2 linked regions of the Azospirillum brasilense genome follow. The protein of the gene in region 1 interacts with the protein of each later gene in a pairwise test. Links are inferred from orthologs where the notes say so. Each region holds a gene or a part of one and is shown on either strand. Other genes may lie near its edges. The genes, in order: dnaA and H1Q64_RS11700.

Region 1 (14,073 bases):
GCGCCCAGAAGGGGCCGCGCGGCCCGGCATTCTTCGGCATGGCGCCGTGCATCCCGCCGTCCAGCACCACGTCCTGGCGGACGGCGTTGGCAAGATCGGGTTCGGGCAGCGGGTTGGCGGCCAGCGCGATCGGGGCGTCCAGCGGCGAGTCGCGCAAGGGCGCCTCGCCGCTGTAGGTCAGCCGGGTCAGCCGGTAGGCCATGCGCGGGTAGAAGCCGTCGACCACGTCGAACTTCTCGCCCGGCCTGCCTTCCATGTCGATCACGAGGTCGGCGCGCTGGCCGGGTCCCAGCACCACCTTGCCGTCCGGCGGGGCGTGCGGCGTCACAGGCTGGCCGTCGAGCGCGATCACCCGCGGCGCGTGCCCCTGGAAGTCGAGCGCGAAGACGCGGGCGTTCGCCGCGTTGATCAGGCGCAGGCGGACGCGCTCCCCGGCGCGGACCGGCACGCTGTCCCGGACGGCGCCGTTGATGGTGACCGTGTTGCCGATGCGCCCGGCGTGGGTGGCGTCCATGGGGTGGCCGAAACCGCCGGCCAGTTCCGCCTCCTTCGTCAGCCGCCAGTCGCCGAGCAGCCAGAGCAGGTCGCGGTCGACGTGGATCGGCTCCCGCTCCTCCACGATGAAGGCGCCGGTCAGGCCGTGGGCCACCTGCACCCCGCTGTTGACGTGGGGGTGGTACCAGAAGGTGCCGGCGTCCTTCAGCGGGAATTCATAGTAGAACCGCCCGCCCGCCGGCACCACGGCTTGCGACAGGCCGGGCACCCCGTCCATGGCGTTGGGGACGCGCAGGCCGTGCCAGTGGATGGTCGTCGGTTCCGGCAGCGCGTTGGCGAAGGCGATGCGCGCCGTGTCGCCCTGGCGGAAGCGCAGCTCCGGCCCCGGAATCCGCCCGTCATAGGCCCAGACCGCCGTGTCGGGAAAGCCCGTCCCCGCCAGATTGACGCGGGCCGGGCCGGCGGACAGGCTGACCGCCTCCCCCACCGCCGCACGGGCCGCGCGCGGCAGCAGAGCGGACCCGGCCAGCAGGGCGGAGCCGGTCAGCAGATCGCGGCGGGTCAGCGGGAAACGCGGCGGCACGGTATCCTCACGCGTAGCGGGCCAGGGCGTCGCGCAGGTCGGCCGACACCGGGGTCGGGCGGTGGCTGTCCTTGTCGACGATGACGCAGACGGCCTCCTGCACGGCGACGCAGCGGTCGCCCTCGAAGATGGCCACCCCCAGGACGACGGAGGTGTTGCCGACCTTCGCCACGCGCGCGCCGACGCGGATGTCCGCCGGGAACCGCAGTTCCGCCTTGTAGTCGATGACGCTGCGCGCCAGCACCACGGTCCAGGGGGACTCGTCGCGGAAACCACCGCAATCATGGACCAGCAGCACGCGAATCTGTTCGAAATACACGCCGATGGCGTTGTTGTTGACGTGGCCGAGCGCGTCGAGGTCGGCGAAGCGCACATGCTCCGCGATCCAGAAACGGTAGAGGTCGGGGCGGGTCGGATCGGTCATGGTCGCCTGTCGGATGGTGGTTGGGGCCGAATGTGGCCGGTGGCGCGGGCCGGGGCAAGCCCGGGTATGACGGTCATTCCCCGCAGCGTCCCGATTTGCCGCGCCAAGCCGGGCGGGCCGGTGTTATAGGAGTCGCACCATAACACCCGCAACGGACCGCAAGATGAGCAAGGACAGCACCAACCAGACGGCCGAGGCCCTCTTCGAGAAGGCCCTGTCGGTCGCCGAGAAGCATCTCGAGGCGGCGATCAAGGAAGGCGGGGTCCTCGGCCCCTACATCGCCGTCGCCATGATCGAGGCCGCCGTGAACACCGCCGTGGACGAGACCAGCCACGAGGACGTCATCGACATGCTGCGCGATCTGGCCGCCCAGATCGAAGCCGACGCCGACGAAAGCGAAGATTGATTCCTGCCGTCACGCGGGGTCCGGCTGCCGGCGCGCTTCGCGCCGGCGCAGGATTTCGTAGACGACGGCGCCCAGGATGGTCAGCGCGATCAGGATCAGCGACAGCGCGTTGACCGCGGGTGTCAGGCCCGTGCGCACCTTCGAGGCGATGTAGACCGTCAGTGTGGTGTCCAGCCCGCGGACGAACAGCGTCGTGTTGTAGTTTTCGAAGCTCTGCAGAAAGGCCAGGAAGGACGCCGACAGGATGGCCGGCGTCAGATAGGGCAGCGTGATCCGCCGGAACACCTGCCCGTGGGTGGCGCCCAGATCCAGCGCCGCCTCCTCCAGCGTCTGGTCGAACCGTTGCAGCCGCGCCAGGAACAGCAGCATCGCGTAGGCCGCGATGAAGCTGGACTGCGCCAGGATGGTCAGGAACAGGCCGCCGGTCACCCCGAACCACTCGCGCCAGAAGACCAGCGTGGAGATGCCGACGATCACCCCCGGCGTCAGCAGCGGCGACACCATCACGGCGTAGAGGAAGGTCCGCGCCCGGCTGTGCAGCCGGTCGAGCAGGAGCGCCGCCGCCAGCCCCAGCGGCACCGCCACCGCGATCACCCCCGCCCCGACGAGAAGGCTTGTACCCAGCGCCTGCCACATGCGCTGGTCGGCCCACAGGGCGCCGAACCATTGCAGCGTGAAGCCCATCCAGGGGGTGACGGTCGGGAAGCGGCTGCTGTTGAAGGTCGCCGCCGCCATGATCCCCAGCGGCAGGAACAGATAGCCGAAGAACAGGACCAGATAGGCCCCGGTCAGCCAGCGGCGGAAGGTGGCAGCGGTCATTTCGCCCCCATCATTTCGCAATATCCGTGAGGCCGACGCGGAACAGCCGCATCATCAGCAGGATGAAGGCGACGCACAGGATCAGCAGGATGAAGGCGTAGGCCGCCCCCTGGTTCCAGTTCCCGCCCTCGAAGAACCAGTTGTAGATGACCTCGGTGAACCAGCGGCTCTGCGGTCCGCCCAGCAGGGCCGGCACGGCGTAGCTGCCCGCCGCCAGCATGAAGGTCATGATGCAGCCGACCGCGATGCCCGGCTTGGCGTGGGGGATGACGATCTGGCGGTGGATGCGCAGCCAGCCGGCCCCCAGATCGCGCGCCGCCTCGATCTGGTTGCGGTCCAGCGACTCCATGGCGTTCATGATCGGGAACACCATGAAGAGGATGTAGACGTAGACCATCCCGATGATGACCCCGGCGTCGCCGCCGAGCAGTCGCTGCGGCTCCGAAAAGAGGCCGAGCCCGACCAGAAGCGCGTTCAGCGGCCCGTTGAAGGCCAGGATGATGTACCAGGCGAAGGTGCGCAGCAACTCGTTGATCCAGAAGGGCACGACGAGCATCAACACGAGCAGCGGCAGGCGCCGCCGCGGCGCCACCTGCGCCATGTAGAAAGCGACGGGGTAGCAGACGGCCAGCGTGACGGCGGTGACGAGGCTGCTCGCCCAGATCGTCTTGAGGAAGATCGACAGATGGATCTGGTTGGTCCACAGCGTCGCGTAGTTGCGCAGCGTGTAGACGTCCTCCGGCCCGCCGGCCTTGCTGGGCGGCAGCGACGGGCGGAAGGAGAAATCCACCATCAGCAATTGCGGCAGCACGACCAGCAACAGCAGCCACGCGGCCACCGCCAGCAGGATCGCCGCGGTCAGAACCGGACCGTACCGGCGCAGCACGCCGCCCATGACCTCTCCCCCACCCGCCGAGATTGAGCCAAGATTCTAGGATCGAAAGCCTCTCACGACCCCGGGCCGGAGCGCAAGCGAGGCTATGCCCCGGCAAAAGACCAGAGACTTCAAATAACCACATTTTTATTGCCTTTTTCCGGTCCCCGGACTGTGCCCATAGTGGCGTCATGCGTGCATGGCGGACATCCGGCGTGATGAGGGAGGCAACAGCGTGGGTCGCCGCGCTGGTGCTGGTCTTCCACGCCCTGGTCATGGCCACCCACATCCCGGCGCCGCTGGCCAGAGTGCTGGCGGAATCGGCGCAGCTCGCCATGGCCGGCTCGATCTGCCACTCCGGCGCCGCGCCCGACGCCTCCGCCGTGCAGCACTCCGACCATGGCCCCGTCCCGGACGGTACGCCGGGCCACGTCACCTATTGCCCGATCTGCCTGTCGCTGGGCGGCGGATCCCTGTTGGGTCCGGTCCTGGCACCGGCCCCGCTGCCGCCGACCGGGATCGTGCTAGCCGCCGCTCCGCTGCCCGCGGACGACGAGGCCGGGGCCGGCCGCGTCTCGCGCGCCTTCTCCGCCAGAGCGCCTCCGGTGGGTGTCTGAACCGACACCCTCAGACAGACCCACACCGGAGAGTTCCTATGATCCGCAACACCCGCGGCGCCCTGCTGGCCGCCGCCGTCCTCACTTGCCTGCCCGGTCTTCTTCCTGGTTCCGCCGCCCTCGCCCACACCACGCTGGAAAGCAAGCAGGCTCCCGCCGCCAGCACCTACAAGGGCGTGCTGCGCGTCGGCCATGGCTGCGGCGCGTCCCCCACCATTGCCCTGCGCGTGCAGATCCCGGAGGGGGTCATCGCGGTGAAGCCGATGCCCAAGCCCGGCTGGACCCTGACGACCAAGGAGGGCCAATACGCCAAGGCCTACGACTATTACGGCGAGTCGCTGAGCAAGGGCGTCACCGAGATCGCCTGGACCGGCGGCTCGCTGCCGGACGCCCATTACGACGAGTTCGTCTTCCGCGCCCGCCTGCCCGACGCCGCCCCCGGCACCGTGGTCTATTTCCCCGTGGTGCAGGAGTGCGAGACGGGCGTGCACCGCTGGATCGAGATCCCGGAGCCGGGCAAGACCGACCACGACGTCAAGGAGCCGGCCCCCGGCGTCACCCTGACCGCCAAGCCGTAAGGGAAGGAAAAACGCATGCGCCGGCTGGTCGTGGGGTGGGTCGCCGCCCTGATGCTGCTGTCCCTGTCCGCGCCGGCCCTGGCGCATGCCGTGCTGGTCGAGAGCGCCCCGGAGGACGGGGCGCGGCTCGATGGCCCGCCCGCCGAGGCCGTGCTGCGCTTCAACGAGCCGGTGCGGCCGGTCTCGGTGACGCTGATCGGCCCCGGCGGGGTGACGCTTCCCCTGCCCGCCCCTGCCGCCGGGGACGGGGCGCTGCGCGTCGCGCTGCCCGGCGGGCTGGCGGTGGGGACCCACATCCTCAGCTACCGCGTCAGCTCGGCGGACGGCCATCCGGTCGCCGGATCGCTCCTGTTCGGGATCGGTGCGGAACCGGAACGACCTGTGGAGCTGGGGGGCGCGACACCGCCGGCCACGCTGCTGGCCGCCGCCGCGGTCCGGGCGCTCCATTACGGAAGCCTGCTCGCCGCGGTGGGCGGCGGGCTGTTCCTGGTGCTGGTGGCGGGGCGGTGGAGTCCGCTGAACCGCCGCCTGCGCCCCGGCCTGTGCCTGGGCGTCGGCGTCGCCGCCCTGGTGGCTGTGCTGAACGCCGGTCTGGCCGGGGCGGTGCTGGAAGGGGCGCCACTGTCCGCCCTGGCCAGCGCCCCGCCTTGGATCGCCGGCCTGACCAGCACGGCGGGACCGAGCGTCCTCCTGGCCCTGCTCAGCCTGATCGCCGCCGCGCTGGGGCTGGGGCTGGAGGAACGTGGGACGGCGGGCGGCGTGCTGCTGGTCGCCGGGGCGGTCGGGGCGGCGCTGGCGCTGGCCGCCACCGGCCACGCCGCGACCGCGGAGCCGCGCTGGCTCAGCGTGCCGCTGGTCACCCTGCACGGTCTGGCGGTGGCCTTCTGGATCGGCAGCTTCTGGCCGCTGGCCGTGCTGCTGCGGACGGAACCGCCGGCGGAGTCGCTGCGGCTGGTCCGGCGCTTCTCCGCCATCGCGGTTCCGGCAGTGGCCGTCCTGCTTCTGGCCGGGGCGGGGCTGAGCGCGTTGCAACTCGGCGACCCGCGCACCATCCTGACCACCGCCTACGGCCAGATCTGGACCGGCAAGATCGTCTGCGCGCTGGCCCTGCTGGCGCTGGCCGCCGTCAACCGCTGGCGGCTGACACCGCGGCTGGAGGTCATGGGCGGACAGGCCGCGGCCCGGCTGCGCGCCAGCGTCCACACCGAAATGGTGGTGGCGGCGCTGGTCGTGCTGTTCACCGCCGGGCTGGGCACCACACCGCCGCCGCGCACCCAGGCCCTGCCGGTCTTCGCCGAGAAGCCGGCGGGCTTCAGCACCGCGGTCGTGGCCCGCGGGCGCACGGCCATCGTCACGGTGACCCCGGCGACGCCGGGAGTGAACCGCGTCGAGATGCGCCTGACGGGACCGGACGGCGCGCCCCTCGACGCGCTGGAGGTGTCGGCGGAGCTGGCCCTGCCCGCCGCCGGGATCGAGGGCATCACCCGCCCCCTGCCCAAGGTGGCGCCCGGCGTCTATGCGGCGGACGGGGTGGCTCTGCCGGTGGCCGGGTCCTGGGCAGTGCGGCTGGACGCGCTGGTCAGCGACTTCGAGAAGGTGCCCTTCCGCGCGGCGGTGCCAATCGGGCGCTGACCGGCGTTACGCCGGCGCGTCGGGCAGCACCACGGCGTCCTCCGCCCGGAAGGCGATCCGGGCGGGCTCGCCGGGGGTCAGCGGCGGCTCGTCGCCCAGATGCTGGACCTGGACGGTGATGCCGCCCTCCAGGAAGGCGTTGATGAAGGCGCCCTCGAAATCCCGGTGGGTGACCCGCGCCTCCAGCGCGTTCTCCGCCCCCGCCCCCGCCGCCATGCGCTCCGGCCGGACGAACAGGGTGGCGCGGTCGCCAGGCGACAGCCGGCGCGGGTTGCGCCCGACCAGACGGCCGCGGGGGGTGTCCAGAGCGGCCAATCCGTCGGCCGACTCGGCGACAGTCCCGGAAAAGCGGTTGTTCTCCCCCACGAAGGAGGCGACGAAAGCGGTTTCCGGATGGTCGTAGATGGCCCGGCCGTCGCCCACCTGCTCCAGAACGCCCCTGGACATCACGCCGATCCGGTCGGACATGGTCAGCGCCTCGCCCTGGTCGTGGGTGATGTAGATGAAGGTCACGCCGGTCCGCTTCTGCAGGTCGCGCAGCTCGGCGCGCATGTGCTGGCGCAGCTTCAGGTCCAGCGCTGACAGCGGCTCGTCCAGCAGCAGGACGGCGGGTTCCACGGCCAGAGCACGGGCGATGGCGATGCGCTGGCGCTGGCCGCCCGACAGCTCCGTCACCTTCTTTTCCGCGGCGTCGGGCAGGGCCACGAGGTCGAGCAGCTTGCGCACCCGCCCCTGGCGCTCCGCCGAGGGCACGCCGCGCACCTCCAGCCCGAAGCCGATGTTCTCCGCCACCGTCATCAGCGGGAATAAGGCGAGGTTCTGAAAGATCAACGCGGTCGGTCGCTTGTTCGGGCCGATGCCGCGCATGTCTCGGCCGCCGATGCGGATGGTGCCCTCCGTCGGCTCCATGAAGCCGGAGACCATGCGCAGGATGGTGGTCTTCCCGCAGCCCGACGGGCCGAGGAAGCTGAAGAATTCCCCCGCCCCGACCGTCAGCGACACGTCGCGGACGGCGGTGACGGAACCGAACCGCATGGTGACGGACTCGAGCTGGACGTCCTGACTCATAGGCACCTGATTTGATCGCTTGCCGCCAACCCCCTCACCCTAACCCTCTCCCCGGAGGGGAGAGGGGACAATCGGGACGGGAGAGGGTCGCACTCACGCCGCCAGGAAGCGGTCCTGGTACTCGTTGCGGATGGAGACGTACCAAGCCTCCTGGATCGGCCACCACCACAGCTTCTGCAGCGCGTCGCCCGGATAGGCGTCGGCGAAGAATTGCTTGTTCAGGTCGGACAGATGAGCCTCCGCCCCGACCGCCGTGCTGGAGATGCCGGAATGGTTGGTGTAGAGGGCGCCCGCCTCCGGCGTGTAGAACCAGTTGATCCAGGCGTAGGCCTGCTCCAGGTTCGCCGCCTTGGCCGGGATCGCGAAGCCCTCCATCCAGGCCAGCGCCCCCTCCTTCGGCGCCAGGAAGCGGATCGGCAGCCCCTCCTTGCGCAGGGCGACCGCGGACGAATCCCAGGTCTGGCCGATCACGCAGCCGTTGGTGCGGAAGGCGCCCTGGGCCTCGTTCTCGTTCGACCAGAACTGGCCGATGGCCTTCTTGTTGGCGGCGGCGACCTGAAGGATCGCGTCGAAGTTGGCCCGCGCCTTCGCCTCGTCCTTGAACTGCTCGCGGATCGGGTGGGGCAGCTTGCCCTGGCCTTCCAGCCACAGGCCGATGCCGATCAGGCCGGAATGGCCGCGCACCGTCACCTTGCCGGCGTGCTCCGGCTTCCACAGGTCGCCGTAGCTGGCGGTGCCGTAGGTCAGCGGCGCCTTGGCCTGGTCATAGGCGATGGCCTCCGTCCCCCAGTCGGCGGGGGCGAAGAAGCGCTTGCCGCCGACCACGCCGCCCATGGCGGCGGAGCCTTCGACCGCCGACTTCAGGCAGCCGTCCCACTTGACCTTCGACTCGTCCAGCGGCTGGACCAGCTCGAACTCCACATAGTTCGGCACGCGGTCGACCGTGGGGTGGATGATGTCGAAGCCGGCGCCGCCCGTGGCCTTGAGCTGGTTCAGCAGCTCGTCGTTGGTGCCGTATTCGGTCAGGCTGGCCTTGATGCCGGTCTTCTTCTCGAAGTCGGCCAGCATGTCCGGGTTGATGTAGCCGGCCCAGGAGAAGATCTTGACGCTGCCCGACGCGGCGCGGCCCTCGCGCAGGATGAAGGGGCCGACAGCGGCGACGCCCGCGGCGGCGGCGGTCCCCTGGAGCAGCAGGCGGCGGGTGAAGCCCTTGGCGGCGCGCTGCGTCTCGGCGCTGGAGCGCTGTTCCTGGCTGGTGGTTTCCGGAACCTTGTTCATGGCACCTGCTCTCCCCTTTTCTTATTGGCCCGAATTCATGCTGGCTGTGCCCATCGCGGGGCCGGCCGCGGGGCCGGACCTGCCGAACTCCGCCGCAGCGGCAACTGTGCCGCGATATCCGGGCGCCGTCCATGGCTCAAGCGGGAGTGGGCGCAAACTTCATCGACCTGTAACGGCCCGCTCAGCTCTCCAGCATGCGGCGGAGAAGCTCGACGTCCTCGGCGAAGGCGGGGTCGGTGGTGCGCAGCTCCTCGACCTTCTTCACCGCGTGCATCACGGTGGTGTGGTCGCGCCCGCCGAATTTGCGCCCGATCTCCGGCAGGGAACGGGCGGTGAGCTGCTTGGCGAGATACATGGCGACCTGCCGCGGGCGGGCCACGGCGCGGGCGCGGCGGGCCGAATGCATGTCGGCGACGCGGATGTTGAAATGCTCCGCCACCCGCTTCTGGATCTCGTCGATGGTAACGCGGCGGTCGTTGGCGCGCAGCAGGTCGTGCAGCACCTCCTGCGTCGATTCCAGCGAGATGGCGCGGCCGACCAGCTCGGCGTGCGCGACGATGCGGTTCAGCGCCCCTTCCAGCTCGCGCACGTTGGACGTGATCTTGTGGGCGAGGAACTCCAGCACCTTCAGCGGGATGGCCGCGTTCAGCGCATCCGCCTTTGCTTGCAGGATGCCCAGCCGCAACTCGTAGGTGGTCGGGTGGATATCCGCGACGAGGCCCCAGCCGAGGCGGGAGCGCAGCCGCTCCTCCATGCCTTCCAGGTCGGACGGGCTCTTGTCGGCGGAGATGATGACCTGACGGTTCTGGTCCACCAGCGCGTTGAAGGTGTGGAAGAACTCTTCCTGGGTGCTGTCCTTGCCGCTGATGAACTGCACGTCGTCGATCATCAGCACGTCCACCGAGCGGAACTGCTGCTTGAAGGCCATGGTGTCCTTGAAGCGCAACGCCCGGATGAACTGGTACATGAACTTTTCCGCCGACAGGTAGATCACCTTGCGGTTCGGATCGTTCCGCCGGATCTGCCAAGCGATGGCGTGCATCAGGTGCGTCTTGCCGAGCCCGACCCCGCCGTAGAGGAACAGCGGGTTGAAGGTGACCGAGGTGGCGTCGGCGACGCGCCGGGCGGCGGCGTGGGCCAGCTCGTTCGGCTTGCCCACCACGAAATTCTCGAAGGTGAAGCGGGGGTCCAGCGGCGCGGAGATGTCGGTCCGGTCCTCCAGCACCGAGGCGACCGCCGTGGGCGACTCGTCCGACGCGAAGGAGGGCGGCCCCGCCGAATAGGAGGAGCCGATGTAGGAATTGGCGCCGTAGGAGGCGGCCCCATAGGAAGCGGCTCCATAGGAAGCGGATTGGCCGAGCGCCGCGGCCCGCGGGGCGGGCGCCGGGGGAACCGGGCCGCTGCCGGCGCCGTCCGCCGGAGCGGAGTCGCGCGACGGCTCACCCGCGTCCTCGTCCGGCATCAGCATGGACGGGGCGTTGGCGGAGGCGACCACGACGTCGATGGACAGGACGTCCGGATTCTCGCCGGCCCACAGGTTGCGGATGCGGTCGGCGTAGTGGGTCAGCACCCAGTCGCGCATGAAGCGGGTGGGCACGACGATGCGCACCTCCCCGCCGCGGATTCCGGCGAAGGAAAGCGGCTGCAGCCAGCTGCGGTAGGCGATCTCGCCCACCTCGTCCTTGAGGCGGCCCCGGATGCGGGCCCACTGCTGATCCAACGACGCGCCGACCGACATGCTTCCCCTACCCCGCTCCTTTCCCCCCGGACGGCCCCGCGCCGCAGGGGGCACCGTTCCGCCCGACTGAACTCAGACCTCTTAGCTTAGGTCCCTTAACTTAGGTCCCGCGCCTTCAAAACGTTCCTCTCCTGAAGACTCCAACGGTGGATGCCTCCCAACTGGACGGCAATACTATCCCTTTGGCGAAGTTGGACTCCGCCTTTGCCACGTCGAGTTTTAAGAAAAGCATCGCTCCAGGAGCAACGGGTCGAGTCGAGCTTCTTGAGCGTCCCGCGACCTTGCCCGCGGCTTTGAACGTCTCCGTCCCTCAGCGAATGGCGCGTGGCGTCAAAGACGACATCGGTGCGTCATTCCCAACGGAAGGAAAGTCTAATCAGCCGCCCTCGCCGTGGCAATAGGACAGAAAGCGAACGGTCCGGACTGCGGCAAAAATCACGCAGCGTTTCCGAAACCCGCCCCTGCCTTTGCCAAAGACCAGGACCGCCGGAGGCGACTCGCCATCCAACAGCCGCGATCCCCTGTCCCACCGGAGTTCTGCCGGAGGACTCGGAAAGAACGGAGACTGTACTTATCAAAAACGCAAAAAGCCGCGCCCAGACCTGGTGCGCGGCTTTATAACGCCGAGTAAACTCAGAGAGCCTTGATGCGGGCCGACAGGCGCGACAGCTTGCGCGACACGGTGTTCTTGTGCAGAACGCCCTTGGAGGCTCCACGCATCATTTCCGGCTGCGCGGCCTTGAAAGCCTCAGCGGCTTCAGCCTTGTTGCCGGACGAGATCGCCGTCTCGACCTTCTTCACGAAGGTGCGGATACGGCTGACGCGGTTACGGTTGATCTCCGTACGACGCGCGGTTTGACGAATGCGCTTTTCAGCAGACTTATGATTGGCCATGAAAACCCTACTCCGGACGACACGCCTGTCCCAGTGCGAGGGGGCCTTATACGCTCCAGCCGAATGAGAGTCAAGGCACCGTCCAACACTGTTTTTCGGCAAAGGAAAGATTACGAGATCTTGACGGATTTCTGGTCCTCCCCCGCTAGATACGGGGGAGGAGTCGGGGGATGTCAGCGATGCTTCCAATCCGGCTGACGCTTCTCGGCAAAGGCGGCCATGCCTTCCTTCTGGTCTTCGACGGCGAAGGTGGCGTGGAAGATTCGGCGCTCGACCCGGATGCCTTCCGACATGGTGGTCTCATAGGCGGCGTTGACGGCGTCCTTGGCCATCATGACGACCGGGCGCGAGAGCTTGGCGATCTTCTCGGCGACCCGCACCGCCTCGTCCACCAGATCCACCGCCGGCACGATGCGGCTGACGAGGCCGGCGCGCTCGGCCTCGGCGGCGTCCATCAGGCGGCCGGTCAGGCACATCTCCATGGCCTTGGACTTGCCGACGAAGCGGGTCAGGCGCTGAGTGCCGCCGGCGCCGGGGATGGTGCCGATGGTGATTTCCGGCTGGCCGAACTTGGCGGTGTCGGCGGCCAGGATGAAGTCGGCCATCATCGCCAGCTCGCAGCCGCCGCCCAGCGCGTAGCCGGCGACCGCGGCGATGGTCGGCTTGCGGCACTTGGCCAGCCGCTCCCACTTGGCGGTGATGAAGTTGGCCTTGTAGACGTCCATGTAGGAGAAGTTCTGCATCTCCTTGATGTCGGCGCCGGCGGCGAAGGCCTTCTCCGAACCCGTGACCACGATGGCGCCGACGGAGTCGTCGGCCTCCAGCGCGTCCAGCGCTTGGCCCAGCTCGGTCACCAGCAGGTCGGACAGCGCGTTCAGCGCCTTGGGCCGGTTCAGCGTGACGAGCCCGACCGGTCCGCGGGTTTCGACGAGAATGGTTTCGTACGGCATGATGCAGCAGGCTCCCGTGGTTTGCCCCCTCGCTCCGGGCGGGGGTGCTTCTGGTTTGCTCTTGGTCTCGTTTGGAGGATCAGCGCGGAATCAGCGAGAAGCGGACCACCGTGGCCGCCGCCTTCTGGACGGTGGCCCTCGCGGCGGTGGCCCTCACGTTGGTGGTGGGGGCCGGCTCGACGAATTCCAGGCGCAGCTCCTCGCCCTCCCGCAGGAAACTGGCACTTCCGCCCGCCCGTTGCGGGGCGCGGCTCCAGCCGAGCTGCGGCATGGTCTGGTTGTAGAAGGACAGGACCGCGTTCCGGTCCATGGCGCCCGCCATGACGGACTGCGCGATGCGTCCGGCGGGCTTGTCGAAGACCAGCGGCGCCTCCTCGGCGGGGGCGAGGCCCGGCATGACCGGCACGTCCCCCATGCCTTCGACGTAGCGGCTGGGGTCGGCGGCCCAGGCGGACGAGGTTGCGGGCAATGGAACCCCGGCCAGACCCGCAAGGGCGGGGCCGGCGAGGAGGAGGAGGGCGGCGAGCGTCGCCCTCGCGGTGGCCGATGGAGCCGTCATACCTTCCACCTATATCAACGCTGGCGTTGCGGACAATAGAAAGTCGAACGGCCCGCCTGGACGATCCGGCGGACACCCCCCGTCTTCGCCACGTCGCAGCTGCAGCCCGGACAGGGCGCGCCCTCGCGGTCGTAGACCGAGAACTGGTGCTGGAAATAGCCGAGTTCCCCCGACGCCTGCCGGTAGTCGCGCAAGGACGACCCACCCGCGGCGATAGCCCGCTCCAGCACCGAGCGGATCGCCGTCGCCAGCCGCTCCGCCTTGGCGCCGGTCACCGTGGCGGCGATGCGCGTGGGGCTGAGGCGGGCGAGGAACAGCGCCTCCGACACGTAGATGTTGCCGAGCCCGGCGACCACGCTCTGGTCCAGCAGGGCAGCCTTGATGCTGGTCATCCGTCCGGCCAGCCGCGCGGCCAGCACCGGCCCGGAGAAGGCGTTGCCCAGCGGCTCCGGCCCCAACGCGCGCAGCAGCGGATGCTCAGCGAGCGTCTCCGCCGTGGCGAGGTCCATCAGGCCGAAGCGGCGGGCGTCGTTGAAGGTCACCACCGTCCCGGCGTCGGTCTCCAGCACGACATGGTCGTGGGCGCCCCAGGCGGCGGGCCGCTCCGGCGCGATGATCATGCGGCCCGACATGCCGAGATGGGCGATCAGCACCGTCCCGTCGTCGAGATGGACCAGGATGTACTTGGCACGGCGGCGCACCGACTCGACGCGGCGCCCGGTCAGCCGCTCGCAGAAGCCGTCTGGAAAGGGAACGCGCAGGTTGGCGCGGCGCTGGAGCACCTGGACGAGAGTCCGCCCCTCCAGATGTGGGGCGAGGCCACGGCAGACGGTTTCGACTTCGGGAAGTTCGGGCATGATGGCAAGGAGGATGGTGGGAAGCGCCGGTTGACGCAAGGGGCACCGATTGAGGCTCGTCGGGGAGCGGGCACCCGTGGCGGCGAATGGATGGCGCCCTCAGCCCTCCGAGCCGTCCACCAGCCCCCGCAAGGCGCGCGCTACCGCCTCCGCCGGGCCGGACCAGTCGCCGACGCGCGTCTGGCGGAACAGGCGGGCAGTGGGATACCAGGGGCTGTCCTCCCGCCCCATCAACCAACGCCAATCCGGCGCGTGCGGAAGCACGATCCACACCGGCACCCCCAGCGCCCCGGCCAGATGG
Region 2 (14,129 bases), 1.4 Mb from region 1 along the record:
CCCGGCATTCGCGAATGCGGCAATGACCGTGCAATGGAATAGGATTGGGGGAGGGCGACCGTCATGGCGATCAGTCGCGCGGATCTGTTCCGGGGGCGTTTCCGCTCCGAACCGGGGCCGTCCCAGCCGCCAGCAGCGCCTTCCCAGGCATTGGAAGCGCGCATCGGCGCGGGCTGCCTGTCCTACACCGGAACCGACTGCCGAATGTGCGGCGACCATTGCGACCACGGTGCGATCCGCTTCCGGCCGCTGGGCCGCGGACGCTGGCTGCCGATCATCGAGGAGGGAGGCTGCACCGGTTGCGGCGACTGTGCGGGCGTGTGCCCGGTCAAGGCCGTGACCATGGAGGCGGCGGCCGCCTGAGATTGCGACCGGATCAAGGGAACGCTGCTTCTAAACCCTCTGTTGGTAAGGCGGATTCATCCCCTGTCTGCCAACGGAGAGACACATGTGGTGGCGCAACGTAACGCTGGTCTATGCCGCGGCCTTTACGGCCATCGGCATACTGGGCTTCATTCCGACCTTCCTGTCCCCACCCCCGGAAGGCATGACCCTCGCCGTCGAATCCTTCCACGGCTATCTGCTCGGGCTGTTCCCGGTGAACCTGCTGCACAACATCGTGCATCTCCTGTTCGGCCTGTGGGGTTTCTTCGCCTACTTCTCCAGCCGTCTGGCTTCGCGCAGCTATCTGCGCAGCGTGGCTGTGGCCTATGCCGTCCTGACCGTCCTCGGCTTCATTCCGGGTCTGAACACGCTGTTCGGGCTGGTGCCGCTGCACGGCAACGACATCTGGCTGCACGCCGTCCTCGCCATCGTGGCCGGCTATGTCGGCTTCATGGTGCACGAGACGGAGGCCGGCACGGAGAAGCGCGCCGAGTGGCGGGCGTAACGGCCCGGCGGCCCGGCTGTCAGGCCGGGTCGTCTCCTTCAAAGCCGCAGGCGGCGAGCGCCGCGCCCATGTGAGGCGGAACCGGCGCCACCGCGCCGACCGCTTCGCGCGAGGGGTACAGGGGGAGCGAAATGGCCCGCGATTGCAAATGCAGCGGATGCCCCTCCGGACCGCCATACTGCGGATCGCCCAGCAGCGGGCAGCCCAGCGCCGTGGCGCAATGCACGCGAATTTGGTGCGTGCGCCCGGTGTGCGGCTTCAACTCCAGCCATGTGGTGCCGTCGCCGCGTCCGAGGACCCGGTAATCGGTAATGGCGCTCTGCCCGTCGTCGGCCACGACGATGCGCCAGCCGCCGCTCTTGTTGGTCACCTTCTTCAACGGCAGTTCGATCCGCCCCTGCTCCTCCGGCGGGGTGCCGGCAACGACCGCCCAATAGGTCTTGTCGACCTTGCCGTCCTGAAACAGCTTGCCCAGCTTGCGCAGGGCCTTCGGGTGCCGCCCCAGGATCAGGCAGCCGGAGGTGTCGCGGTCCAGCCGGTGGGCGAGCCCCGGCGGCTTCGGAAAGCCGAAGCGCAGGGCGTCGAAGTGGCGTTCCAGGTTCGGACCGCCGCCTGGCCCGGCGTGGACGGGCAGGCCGGCGGGCTTGTCGATGATGAGCATAAGCCCATCGCGGTAGAGCACGCGGGCCTGGATTTGTTCGGGTGTCATGCCGGGGTCAGCCTCAGGCGCGTGAAAGGAGAAATGCGCAAGTCACCCCTGTGCCGACACCACCTCGCCGTGGCGGGTGCAGGATGCCTCCGCCAGCGCCACGAAGGCCTCGGTCACGTCGTCCGGCTGGGCCAGCTTGGTCTGGTCCTCGCCGGGGAAGGCCTGCATGCGCAGCTTGGTCGCCACGATGCCGGGATCGATCAGATTGACGCGCAGGTTCGACGAGGCGATTTCCATCGCGTAGGTCTTCACCATCATCTCCAGCGCCGCCTTGCTGGCCCCGTACGGGCTCCAGTAGGGGTAGGGCGCGTTCGCGGCGCCCGAGGTCACGAAGATGGCGCGCCCTGCGTCGGACGCGCGCAGCAGGCGGTCGAAGGAGCGGATCAGGCGGAAGTTGGCCATGACGTTCACGTCCATCACGCGCTGCCACAGCTTCGGATCGTAATGGGCGACCGGCCCCAGCGCTTCCAGGACGCCGGCGTTGCTGACCAGGATGTCGAGCTTCCCGAACCGCTCGAAGATCGAGTAGCCGAGCTGGTCGATCTTGTCGAATTGCCGCAGGTCCAGCGGGACCAGCGTGGCGTTGCGGCCGGTGGCCTGGAAGATCGCGTCGTCGGTCTCCTCCAGACCGCCGACGGTGCGGGCGGCGAGGATGACGTGGGCGCCTTCAACGGCGAAGCGCTTGGCGACGGCGGCGCCGATGCCCGCGCGAGGCGCCGGTGATGAGGGCGGTGCGGCCGGAAAGACGGGACATGGCGGCGACTCGACGATGTTCGGTAGCGGGATTGGCAAACGGGCCGGTCCGCTGGGTTGCGGCCGGCCCGTCGCGGCGATGGTCAGGCGGTCAGGCGCGGATGCGGACGTTCGCCTCGACCGGCGGATGGTCCAGCGCGTCGGTCAGCGCGATTGGATAGTCGCCGGTGAAACAGGCGTCGCAGAAGGTCAGATTCTGCGGGTCGCGGCGCTCCGCACCCATGGCGCGGTAGAGACCGTCCAGGGAGATGAAGGCGAGGCTGTCGGCTTGGATGAAGTCGCGCATCTCCTCCACCGACATGCGATGGGCGAGCAGCTTGCTCTGTTCCGGCGTATCGATGCCGTAGAAGCAGGGGTGCGAGGTCGGCGGGCTGGAAATGCGCATGTGCACCTCTTTCGCCCCGGCGGCGCGCACCATCTCGACGATCTTCTTGGAGGTCGTGCCACGCACGATGCTGTCGTCCACCAGCACCACCCGCTTGCCCTCGATCATGGCGCGGTTGGCGTTGTGCTTCAGCTTCACGCCCAGATGACGGATCTGGTCGGTCGGCTCGATGAAGGTGCGGCCGACATAGTGGTTGCGGATGATGCCCAGCTCGAAGGGCACGCCGCTCTGCATGGCATAGCCGAGGGCCGCAGGCACGCCGCTGTCGGGCACCGGGACCACCACGTCGGCCTCGATCCCCGATTCGCGGGCCAGCTCGGCGCCGATCCGCTGGCGGGCGTTGTAGACGGAGGACCCCTCCATCACGCTGTCGGGGCGCGCGAAGTAGATGTATTCGAAGATGCAGAAGCGGCGGCCCTGCGGCTGGAAGGGGCGCAGGCTCTGCACGCCCTGCTCGTTCAGAACGACCATCTCGCCCGGCTCGACGTCGCGCACATAATCGGCGCCGACGATGTCCAGGGCACAGGTCTCGCTGGTCACAATGTAGGTATCGCCCAACTTGCCCAGGACCAGCGGGCGGACGCCCAGCGGGTCACGCACGCCGATCACCTCGTTCGGGGTCAGCGCCACCAGGGAGAAGGCGCCCTCGACCTGCCGCACCGCCTCGATCAGCCGGTCGACCGGCGAGCCGCCGCGGGCGATGGCCATCAGATGGACGATGGTCTCGGTGTCGGTGGTGGACTGGAACAGGCAGCCGCGGCGGACGAGCTGGCGGCGCAGCGTGTGCGCGTTGGTCAGGTTGCCGTTGTGGGCCAGCGCGAAGCCGCCGAACTCGAAGTCGGCGTAGAGCGGCTGGACGTTGCGGATCGTCGTATCGCCCGTGGTGGCGTAGCGGACGTGGCCGATGGCCTGCGGGCCCTTCAGCTTGCCGATGATCGCTTCCGACGAGAAATGATCGCCGACGAGGCCCAGCGTATGTTCCAGATGGAAGCGGTCGCCGTCGTGGCTGACGATGCCGCAGGCTTCCTGGCCGCGATGCTGCAGCGCATGCAGACCGAGCGCGGTGATGGCCCCCGCCTGCGGATGGCTGTGGATGCCGAACACGCCGCACTCCTCGCGCAGCTTGTCGTCGTCGAACGGATGCGTCGTCAGCATCGAAAGATCCTCGTCATACACAGCATCACCAAAGGGCATTGCCCCGGCGGCCTCTTTGCCAGCGGGGCGTTACTCACAGGCACTCTGCACCATGCGGCGTTCAGCGTGCGTTCTGGATCAGTCGCTCAAGGTCGCCGCGGTCCCGGTCCTTATAACCGGTATCGGATTGCGACGCACCACTGGTCTTTGGCGCTCCGGGAACCGGCGTGGACAGGCGGTCCAGCGCTTCCTTGGCCTCCACCGCCTGCCGCGCGCGTTCCCGCGCCATGTCCATCTGGCCCAGCCCGTCCTTGCGCAGCGACTCCGGCATCACCTCGTAGATCATGGCGGCGCCCGACAGCAGCATCGGCCGGGTCTTGGCGCTCTGCAGCCAAGCCGGATGCTCCGCCGGGTTCGGCACCAGCCAAGCGAAGAAGAGATAGGCGACGGAGGCGAGGATTGCACCCTTCAGCAGGCCGAAGACGAAGCCCAGCGAGCGGTCGAGCGCCGAAAGGCCGGAATTCTGCACCCCGCGCGACACGACGCGGCCCAGGATTGTCAAAACCACAAGGCTGACGACGAACAGCGCCACCGCCGACGCGGCGTAGGCGGCCATCTCGACGTGGATGTAGGTCTGCGCGATGGGCAGAACGTGGGGCAGGGCGTTCAGCGTGATCAGTGCCGCGCCCACCCAAGCCGCGACCGACAGCACCTCGGCCACCATGCCGCGGGTGAAGGCCAGCAGGGCCGACAGCAGAAGCACCACGATGACGGCCAGATCCGCCGGGTTGATCGGGAAGGTGTCCATAACGCCGCTACGCCTCGTGCGCTTTCGCTTCAGATGCTCGTGTCAAATCAGACGCTTCAATCCCGACCGCGCGGCGGACGGGGTCCCGATCCGGCCTGGAACAGCGGCAGCAGTTCGCTGAGCTGTTGCAGCTCGACCGATTTCAGGCCGGTGTCGCCGCGCCCCGGCTTCTTGCCGTTCCGTCTAGCCGGAAAGATCGCCGTTGAAAACCCCAGCTTCGCGGCTTCCTTCAGCCGGGCGTCGCTTTGGCCCACGGCGCGGACCTCGCCCGACAGGCCGACCTCGCCGAAGACCACGGCGTCGGCGGGCACCGGCTCCCCGGTCAGCGAGGAGACGAGCGCCGCGGCGACCGCGAGGTCCGCCGCCGGTTCGGTGATACGCAGGCCGCCGGCGACGTTCAGATAGACGTCGTTGGCGCCGATCTGCACGCCGCAGCGCGCCTCCAGCACCGCCAGCACCATGGCGAGCCGCGCCGAATCCCAGCCGACCACCGCGCGCCGCGGCGTGCCGAGCGGGGAGGGGGCGACCAGCGCCTGGACCTCCACCAGCACGGGGCGGGTGCCCTCCATGCCGGCGAAGACCGCGGCCCCCGAGACGTCGCCGCGCCGTTCCGCCAGGAACAGGGCGGAGGGGTTGGCGACCTCACCCAGCCCGGCGTCGGTCATCTCGAACACGCCGATCTCGTCCGTCGCGCCGAAGCGGTTCTTCACCGCGCGCAGGATGCGGAACTGGTGGCCGCGCTCGCCTTCGAAATAGAGCACCGTGTCCACCATGTGCTCCAGCACGCGGGGACCGGCGATGGTGCCTTCCTTGGTGACGTGGCCGACCAGCAGCAGGACGCAGCCGCGCCGCTTGGCCACGCGGATCAGCTCCTGCGCGCTCGCCCGGACCTGGGCGACGGTGCCGGGGGCGCTGTCCAGATTGTCCACATACATGGTCTGGATCGAGTCGATCACGACCACCTCCGGCCCGTCCGTGCCGTCGAGCGAGGCGACGATGTCGCGCACGCTGGTCGCCGAGGCGAGTTGAACCGGCGCCGCGGCGCAGCCCAGCCGGACGGCGCGCAGCCGCACTTGGTCCACCGCCTCTTCGCCGGAGACGTAGGCGCAACGGTGTTCCTGCGACAGCCGGGCCATGGCCTGGAGGAGAAGGGTCGACTTGCCGATGCCGGGATCGCCACCGATCAGGATTGCCGATCCGGGGACGAGGCCGCCGCCGCAGACGCGGTCGAACTCCTCGATGCGGGTCATGCGGCGCGGCGGCGCCTCGCTGGACCCGGCCAAGCCGACGAAGTCCAGCCGGCGTCCGCGCGCCATGCCCAATCCCTTGGGGGCGGCGTCCGGAGCGGCTTCCTCGACGAGGGTGTTCCATTCGCCGCAGGCGTCGCAGCGGCCCGCCCATTTCGGGAAGGACGCGCCGCAAGCCTGACAGACGTAGCGGGTGGTTGGCTTTGCCAAAGGTCTAGCGATTGGTTGGAGCGGCAGCGCCCCACATATAGCAAGCGGACGTTCTAAATCCTATGGCAGAGGTGATAAAAAGCTGGGGCTTTTCTCGGCTGTTCCGGTGGTAGGTTCTGTCCCGGAATTCTCGATGAACAACGGATGTGAGGTGACACGGTGGCGGACAAGGACGCGCGGAAGATCCCGCTGCATGGCCCGGAGGAGTTCGAGGCAATTCGCAAGGCCGGGCGGCTGGCCGCGGCGACGCTCGACCACATCACGCCCCAGGTGGTGCCGGGGGTCAGCACGGGCCATCTGAACCGGCTGATCGAAACCTTCATGAGGGACAACGGCGCGATTCCCGCGACCCTCGGCTATCACGGCTATCCGGCGGCGAGCTGCATCTCGCCAAACCATGTGGTGAATCACGGCATTCCATCCGACGACAAGAAACTGGTCGACGGCGACATCGTGAATGTCGACGTGACGGTGATCCTGGACGGCTGGTACGGCGACACCAGCCGCATGTTCTTCGTCGGCGACAAGATCGGGGTGAAGGCGCGCAAGCTGGTCGACATCACGTATCAGGCGATGATGGCGGGCATCGCGCAGGCCAAGCCGGGCAATCATCTGGGCGACATCGGCCACGCCATCCAGACCCTCGCCGAATCCCACCGCTACGGCGTGGTGCGCGACTTCGGCGGGCACGGCATCGGCCGGGTGTTCCACGACGCGCCTCACGTCGACCATTTCGGCAAGCGCGGCACCGGGGTTCTGCTGGTTCCGGGCATGGTCTTCACCATCGAGCCGATGCTCAACGCCGGAAAGGCGGACGTGAAGATCCTGTCGGACGGCTGGACCACCGTCACCCGCGACCGCTCCCTGTCCGCCCAATTCGAGCATCAGGTCGGCATCACCGAGGCGGGCTGCGAGATCTTCACCCTGTCCCCGGCGGGCTTCACCCAGCCGCCCTACAGGACCGTTGCCGGGGCCGTCGCGGCATGAGCGGGGACTTGAAGCCCTGGACGGTCCTGGAGCGCCGGGCCCTGCTCGACGCCGGGCCTTTCCTGAAGGTGCATGCCGAGACCGTCGAGACGCCGGCCGGACGGCGGGTGGAGAATTTCTATCAGGTCGAGCAGATGGACTTCGTCCAGATGTTCGTCGAGGACGAGGGCGGGCGCGTCCTGATGCTGCGCACCTACAAGCATGGCCCGCGCCGCGTCAGCCAAACCTTTCCCGCCGGCGCGCTGAATCCCGGTGAGGAGCCGCTGGGCGCGGCGAAGCGGGAGTTGCTCGAGGAAACCGGCTACGCCGCGGAGGATTGGACCGCGCTCGGCTCCTACGTGGTGCAGGGCAACCAGCGCGGCTGCGTCTGTCATATGTTCCACGCCCGCAACGCCTGGAAGGTGGCCGAGGCGGACTCCGGAGATCTGGAGGAGATGCGGTTGGAGTTGCTGACCCGCGCGGCACTGATCGCCGCGGCGGCAGAGGGCGATTACGCCCTTCTGCCGGTCATCGCCATGCTGGGCGCCGTTCTGCTGCCGGAACTGCGCAATAACCTTGCGCGGTCGGCGGCGCGTCCGGCGCCGTAGCGATCACTTCCCGTCGGTTGGGCCTGCGAAGAAATGGGCGAGCGCATCGGCCCCTTCGAGCGACAGCTGGTTGTCGTTCTTGAGGAGCTGCTCGTGGGCGTTCTTGATGGTCTGCACCGTCTCTTCGTTGGTCAGCAGACCTTTGGCCTGGAGCGTCTCCAGAATCTTGGCGCTCAGCATGAAGCTCGCGAAGGCCAGTCCGTTCGTGGTGATGTCCGCCATGCTCGTCTCTCCGATGGGATGCCGGCCTGTCGTGGCCCGCGTTCTTTCTGGCCGACCCTATCGGGCGGCAGGTTAATTTTGCACAAACCGGTGGCGAAGCGCGTCAGAGCGCCCGCACCTGCATCTTGATCGGCCCTTCGCCCCGGCCATGGACGAACTGGTCCACATAGGGGTTTCCGGAGTGGTCGATGTCGTTGGCGTGACCGGTCCAGATGATCCGGCCCTGGTGGATCATCGCCACACGGTCGGCGATCTTGCGGGCCGAGGCCATGTCGTGGGTGATGGTCACAGCGGTGGCGCCCAGATCCTTCACGCATTTCACGATCAGCTCGTTGATCACGTCGGCCATGATCGGGTCGAGGCCGGTCGTCGGCTCGTCGAAGAAGATGATCTCCGGCTCGTCGGCGATGGCGCGGGCGAGGCCGACGCGCTTCTGCATGCCGCCCGACAGTTCTGACGGAAACAGCTCGCCCACCTCCGGGCCGAGACCGACCGCGCCCATCTTGGCGATGGCGATGTCCTTGGCCTTGGCGCGCGGCATGTGCTCGCCCTGGATCAGGCCGAAGGCGACGTTCTCCCAGACCTTCAGGCTGTCGAACAGGGCGGCGCCCTGGAACAGCATGCCGAACTTGTGCAGCAGCTTCTCGCGCTCGCGCGGGCGCAGCCTGGTCGTCTCCTCGCCGTCGACGCGGATGGAGCCGCTGTCCGGGGACAGGAGGCCGAGGATGCATTTCAGCATCACCGACTTGCCGGTGCCGGACCCGCCGATGACGACCAGCGACTCGCCGCGCCCGACATCCAGGTCGATGCCGTTGAGCACGACCTTCGGACCGAACGCCTTGTGCACGTTCTTCAGCAAAATCTTCGGCGGATGAGCGGGGGGAACCTGGGACATGGAGTCGCTCACTTCGTCGAGAAGAAGATGCCGGTGATGAGGTAGTTCCACACCAGGATCAGGATGGAGGCCGACACCACCGCGTTGGTCGTCGCCGCCCCCACGCCCTGGGCGCCGCCGCGCGAATGGTAGCCGTGGTAGCAGCCCATCAGCGACACCATGAAACCGAACACCGCAGCCTTGACGAGTCCGGAGATGACGTCGACCGGCTCCAGGAATTCCCAGGTCCGTCCGATGTAGGAGGCAGGGTTGAAGTCCAGCCGGTAGACGCCGACCAGGAAGCCGCCGAACACGCCGATGATGTCAGCCACCAGCACCAGCAGTGGCAGCATGGCCAGTCCGGCGATCAGGCGCGGCGCCACCAGATACTTGAAGGGGTTGGTCGACAGGGTCGACAGCGCGTCGATCTGCTCGGTGACGCGCATGGTGCCGATCTCGGCGGCCATCGCGGCGCCGATGCGCCCGGCGACCATCAGGCCGCCCAGCACCGGCCCCAGTTCGCGCGTCACCGACAGGGCGACCACCGTGGCGATGGCGCCCTCCGCCTGGAAGCGGGAAAAACCGGAATAGCTCTGCAGCGCCAGCACCATGCCGGTGAACAGCGCGGTCAGCCCGACCACCGGCAGCGAATAGTAGCCGATGTCGATCATCTGGCGCAGGATCTGCCGCGGGTAGAACGGCGGACGCACGCAATGCGACAAGGCGGCGCCGGTGAACATGGCGAGCTTTCCGGTGGCTTCCAGAAAGATCAGGAAGGCCCGTCCGGTGGCGGCAAGGAAACCCATCAAGCGACCTCAGGCGGCGGCGGGTCGCGGTAGACCCTGTGGTAACGCGCGCCCAGCGAGGTCAGGATTTCGTAGCCGATGGTTCCGCCTTCGCTCGCCACGGTATCCACCGGGCGGTTCGGGCCGATCAGCTCCACCAGCCCGCCGGGCGTCACCGCCTCGTCGGGAAGGTGGCTGACATCCACCGTCACCAGATCCATCGAAACACGCCCAACCACCGGAGCGGCCACGCCGTTGACGAAGACATGGCCGCGCCCGCTGAGCGAGCGCAGATATCCGTCGGCATAACCCACTGCGATGGTTGCGATTTTTCCTCTCGCCGCAACGCGGTGCGTGGCACCGTAGCCAACGGTCATAGGGCTGTCAACGTTGCGCACCTGTAGCAGCCGGGCGTCGAGCCGGATCGTGCCCCGCATCGGGTTGGCCGCGGCGGGCGTCGGATTGACGCCGTAGAGCGCGCAGCCGGGCCGCACGAGGTCGAAATGGAAGGACGTTCCGTGGAAGATCCCCGAGGAATTGGCGAAACTCGCCTCGGCCGCCGGCAGCCGCCCGACCGCCGAACGGAAACGCCCGAGCTGCTGGCTGTTCATCACCGAATCTTCGTCGGCGCAGGCGAGGTGGGTCATCCACACCCGGACGTCCACCCCCTCCAGCCGGGAGAGGTCGCCGACCAGCGTGTCCAGCTCGTCTGGACCAAGCCCGAGTCGATTCATGCCGGTGTCGATGTGGACGACGGCGGGCAGGGCCGTTCCCCGCGCCCTGGCGTGGGCCTGCCACGCCGCGATGTCGCCCAGATGATTCAGAACCGGCAGGATGCGGTGGGCCGTGAAGTCGGGAGCGGTGCCGGCGGGAAGGCCGCCCAGCGACAGGACGCGGGCCTCTGCCGGCGCCACGGCGCGGACGGCCAGCGCCTCCTCGAACTGCGCGACCACGAAGGTCCGGCAGCCGGCGGCGGCGAGCGCCGGAACGACCCTTTCCACCCCCAGCCCATAGGCGTTCGCCTTGACCACGGCGGCGCACTCGGCGGGCGCCACCCGGTCGCGGAGCTGCGCCCAGTTGGCGACCACCGCACCGAGGTCGATGGTCAGAACGGCGCCGGCGCGTGCCAGCGGATCACTCAGTGGGGCCGAAGTCATGGGTCGTGTCGAGGTCGCCGAATCTGGTGAATTGGCCATCGAAGAACATGCGGACGCTGCCGATCGGGCCGTGGCGCTGCTTGGCGATGATCGCCTCCGCGGTGTTGTGCACCTCGGCGTAGCGCTTCTGCCAGTTGGCGTAGCGGTCGTTGTACTTGTCCTCCGTCTCCTCCGGCCGGCGGGCCGGCTCGGCGCGCTCAAGATAGTACTGTTCGCGGTAAACGAACATCACCACGTCGGCGTCCTGCTCGATGGAGCCCGATTCGCGCAGGTCGGCGAGCTGCGGCCGTTTGTCCTCACGCATTTCCACCGCGCGGCTGAGCTGGGACAGCGCCAGCACCGGCACCTCCAGCTCCTTGGCAATGGCCTTCAGGCCGCGGGTGATCTCCGAGATTTCCTGCACGCGGTTCTCGTTGCCCTTGGTCGAGCCGCCGCGCAGCAGCTGGAGATAGTCCACCACGACCATGCCCAGCCCGTGCGTGCGCTTCAGCCGGCGGCAGCGGGTGCGCACCGCGGCGATGGTCAGGGCTGGCGTGTCGTCCACGAAGAAGGGAACACGGCTGAGCTCCTGGCTGGCCGCCACGAACTTGGGGAAGTCGCTGTCCTTGATCTCGCCGCGGCGGATCTTGTCGCCCGACACCTCGGCCTCGCCGGCAAGGATACGGGTGGCGAGCTGCTCCGCCGACATTTCCAGCGAGAAGAAGCCGACCGGCGCGCCTTCGCCGCCGTTGGTGCGCATGTGCGCCTTGGCGGCGTTGAAGGCGATGTTGGTGGCCAGCGCCGTCTTGCCCATGGAGGGGCGCCCAGCGAGGATGATGAGGTCCGACGGGTGCAGGCCACCCAACTTGCGGTCCATGTCGCGCAGGCCGGTGGTCACGCCGGTGACGTGGCTGGACCGCCGGAAGGCCGTCTCCGCTGTGGCGATGGCCGCCTTCAGCGACTCGGAGAAGGCGACGAAGCCGCCGCGCACGTCGCCGGTCGAGGCGAGGTCGAAGAGCTGCTTCTCCGCCGTCTCGATCTGGTCCATGGCGTCAATGTCGAGGTCGTGCTGATACGCCTCGTTCACCATGTCCGTGCCGACCTCGATCAACTGCCGGCGCAGGAAGAGGTCGTGGATCGTCTTGCCGTAATCGCCCGCGTTGACCACCGTCACGACGTTGGCGGCGAGCTGCGCCAGATAGCCGGCGCCACCATCCGGTGCCAATTCGACGTCGTTGTCGAAATAGGCCTTCAGCGTCACCGGATTGGCAATCTGGCCGCGCTCCACCATCTTGGCGATGGCCGAAAAGATGCGCTGGTGCGCCGGGTCGTAGAAATGCTCGGCGCGCAGGAACTCGCCGACCTTCTCATACGCCTTGTTGTTCACCAGGATGGCGCCGAGCAGCGCCTGTTCCGCCTCCTCGTTGTGCGGCGGCGTGCGGTATTCCGCCGTCGGCTTCACGGCAGCGGCGCGGGACAGCCCGCCGTCGAGGGGGCGCGGCTCGAAAAGCTGGGTGGTCTTGTCATCCATGGCGGCACTTTAGCAAAGGGCGGGGCGCAAAGCTGTGCGATCGGGTTAAGGATACCCACATTCCTGTGAGTAACTTTTGCCCACAGCCGGTGAAAGCTGGGGGTAAGGCGAATTTCAAACGTTCTATCAAAAGCTTGGGCCAGAGCAAAACCTGTGGGCCGATGTGGCGCGGACACCTCTGGTCAAGCGTTGCTGGCACCGACGTTCCGGCCGGTGCGCAGGGGCCGGGGCACGGCGTCGGCCAAGGCCGTTTCGGCGCGCTGGATATATTCGCGGACGAGCGGAACGGCGCCCAGCGAGCGGGCGAGCTGCATCTGGAAAACCATGTGCCCCTGGTAGCGGAAGCTGATCTCGGCCCCCGCCAGATAGAACTCCCACATCCGGCAGAAGCGTTCGTCGTACATCGCGCGCGCGTCCTCCCGCCGGGCCGCGAACCGCTCCCGCCAGTGGCGCAGCGTCTCGGCGTAGTGAAGGCGCAGAATCTCGACGTCGGTGTTCCACAGCCCGGCCTTCTCCACCGCCGGGATCACCTCCGACAGGGCGGGCGAGTAGCCGCCGGGAAAGATGTATTTGCGGAACCACGGGTTGGTTGAGCCCGGCCCATCCGACCGGCCGATGGCATGAAGCAACGCCACCCCGTCCTCGGCCAGCAGGTCGCGCAGCCTGGCGAAGAAGGCCGGATAATGGGGCACCCCGACATGCTCGAACATGCCGACCGAGACGATGCGGTCGAAACGTCCTTCCATTTGCCGGTAGTCGCGCAGCTCGAAGCGGACCTGACCGGCCAGCCCGGCATGAGCCGCCCGCTCCCGCGCCACGGCGACCTGTTCGCGGGACAGGGTGATTCCGGTGACCTGGGCGCCGGTCATGCGGGCGAGGTAGAGCGCCATGCCGCCCCAGCCGCAGCCGATGTCCAGGACCCGCATGCCCGGCTGAAGCAGCAGCTTCGCCGCGATGTGCCGTTTCTTGGCCTCCTGCGCCTCGTCCAGCCCGGTATCGGGTGTGGGGAAGTAGGCGCAGGAATATTGCAGGTCGCGGTCGAGGAACAGGTCGAAGAAGGACCGCGACAGGTCATAATGATGGGCCACGTTGCGCCGCGACCGCCCTAGGGGATTGCTCTGCTGGATGAGCCGTAGCGCGGGGGACAGGGTTTCCCGCAGATTGCCCAGAACGCCCTGGACATTGTCCGTCCCGGCGCTCAGCAGCGCCAGGAAATCATAGACGGAGCCGCCTTCGATGGTCAGGCGGCCGTCCATGTAGGCTTCCCCGAATCGCAGCCGCGGGTTCACCACGAGGTCGCGGTGCAGCGCCTTGTCGTGCAAATGCAGCGTGAGGGACGGCGTGCCGACCCCCACCCGGTGCCTCCGCCCGTCGGCGCCGACGATATCCAGAGCGCCGGCGGTCAGGGCCGGGCTGAGCAGGCGGGCTAGCAGCATCGCGCATCTCCGCATCCGTCGCACACGACTCGGTCCGGTACCTTCGCCGTGAGCGAATCACCAGGAACGAGAGTCGGAGTTCGGAGCGGGAGGAGGCAACCCGCCGGACGGGGCAGGGGGCGGGGCGTCCGGCACATCCGGATGGGGGAGGGGTCGGATGATGCGGGGCGCCAAAAGCGGAAAAGCCGCCTCGCCCCTTTCGGGGGCGGGCGGCTTCCGGACGAGCGGACTGGTCTCGTTGAGCGGGCGGTCAGCCCTCCTCGGAAACCTCGGCCTCGGCGGCCTCGGGGGCCTCCTCGATTTCGTCCTCGTCGTCGCGCAGGTCGGCCGCGGTGACCATGCCGCCGCGGGAACGCTGGAGTTCAGCCTCTTCCTGCGAGCGGGCGACGTTCACCGTGACGGAGATGCTCACCTCGGGGTGCAGGACGACGCGCAG

The links.
Region 2: the proteins of dnaA (region 1) and H1Q64_RS11700 interact in binary tests that used the Escherichia coli proteins (3 or more experiments, as listed by UniProt). The link is inferred for Azospirillum brasilense from one-to-one orthologs.

Annotation. Positions count from the first base shown.
Region 1 is NZ_CP059449.1:1,066,552-1,080,624, reverse strand. The notes cover bases 8,235-11,082. They hold dnaA (chromosomal replication initiator protein DnaA), read right to left. Parts: upstream 10,513-11,082; coding sequence 8,956-10,512; downstream 8,235-8,955. Other genes in these bases: H1Q64_RS05105 (extracellular solute-binding protein), read right to left, coding at 8,235-8,774. In the rest of the region: H1Q64_RS05150 (multicopper oxidase family protein), read right to left, coding at 1-1,078; H1Q64_RS05145 (acyl-CoA thioesterase), read right to left, coding at 1,086-1,502; H1Q64_RS05140 (hypothetical protein), read left to right, coding at 1,666-1,908; H1Q64_RS05135 (ABC transporter permease), read right to left, coding at 1,918-2,727; H1Q64_RS05130 (ABC transporter permease), read right to left, coding at 2,738-3,622; H1Q64_RS05125 (DUF2946 family protein), read left to right, coding at 3,820-4,218; H1Q64_RS05120 (YcnI family protein), read left to right, coding at 4,257-4,796; H1Q64_RS05115 (CopD family protein), read left to right, coding at 4,812-6,428; H1Q64_RS05110 (ABC transporter ATP-binding protein), read right to left, coding at 6,435-7,496; more of H1Q64_RS05105, read right to left, coding at 7,590-8,234; rpsT (30S ribosomal protein S20), read right to left, coding at 11,146-11,406; H1Q64_RS05090 (enoyl-CoA hydratase), read right to left, coding at 11,580-12,356; H1Q64_RS05085 (hypothetical protein), read right to left, coding at 12,436-12,915; mutM (bifunctional DNA-formamidopyrimidine glycosylase/DNA-(apurinic or apyrimidinic site) lyase), read right to left, coding at 12,930-13,772; H1Q64_RS05075 (tetratricopeptide repeat protein), read right to left, coding at 13,872-14,073. UniProt on the Escherichia coli protein: Plays an essential in the initiation and regulation of chromosomal replication. Binds in an ATP-dependent fashion to the origin of replication (oriC) to initiate formation of the DNA replication initiation complex once per cell cycle.
Region 2 is NZ_CP059449.1:2,457,422-2,471,550, reverse strand. The notes cover bases 9,992-12,895. They hold H1Q64_RS11700 (replicative DNA helicase), read right to left. Parts: upstream 12,258-12,895; coding sequence 10,725-12,257; downstream 9,992-10,724. Other genes in these bases: H1Q64_RS11695 (SAM-dependent methyltransferase), read right to left, coding at 12,440-12,895; alr (alanine racemase), read right to left, coding at 9,992-10,747. Outside these bases: H1Q64_RS11765 (4Fe-4S dicluster domain-containing protein), read left to right, coding at 64-363; H1Q64_RS11760 (DUF4383 domain-containing protein), read left to right, coding at 449-889; H1Q64_RS11755 (RluA family pseudouridine synthase), read right to left, coding at 909-1,598; purF (amidophosphoribosyltransferase), read right to left, coding at 2,443-3,891; H1Q64_RS11740 (CvpA family protein), read right to left, coding at 3,992-4,678; DNA repair protein RadA, read right to left, coding at 4,735-6,135; map (type I methionyl aminopeptidase), read left to right, coding at 6,295-7,122; H1Q64_RS11725 (NUDIX hydrolase), read left to right, coding at 7,119-7,709; H1Q64_RS11720 (hypothetical protein), read right to left, coding at 7,713-7,931; H1Q64_RS11715 (ABC transporter ATP-binding protein), read right to left, coding at 8,035-8,826; H1Q64_RS11710 (MlaE family ABC transporter permease), read right to left, coding at 8,835-9,611; more of alr, read right to left, coding at 9,611-9,991; more of H1Q64_RS11695, read right to left, coding at 12,896-13,693; rplI (50S ribosomal protein L9), read right to left, coding at 13,944-14,129. UniProt on the Escherichia coli protein: The main replicative DNA helicase, it participates in initiation and elongation during chromosome replication. Travels ahead of the DNA replisome, separating dsDNA into templates for DNA synthesis.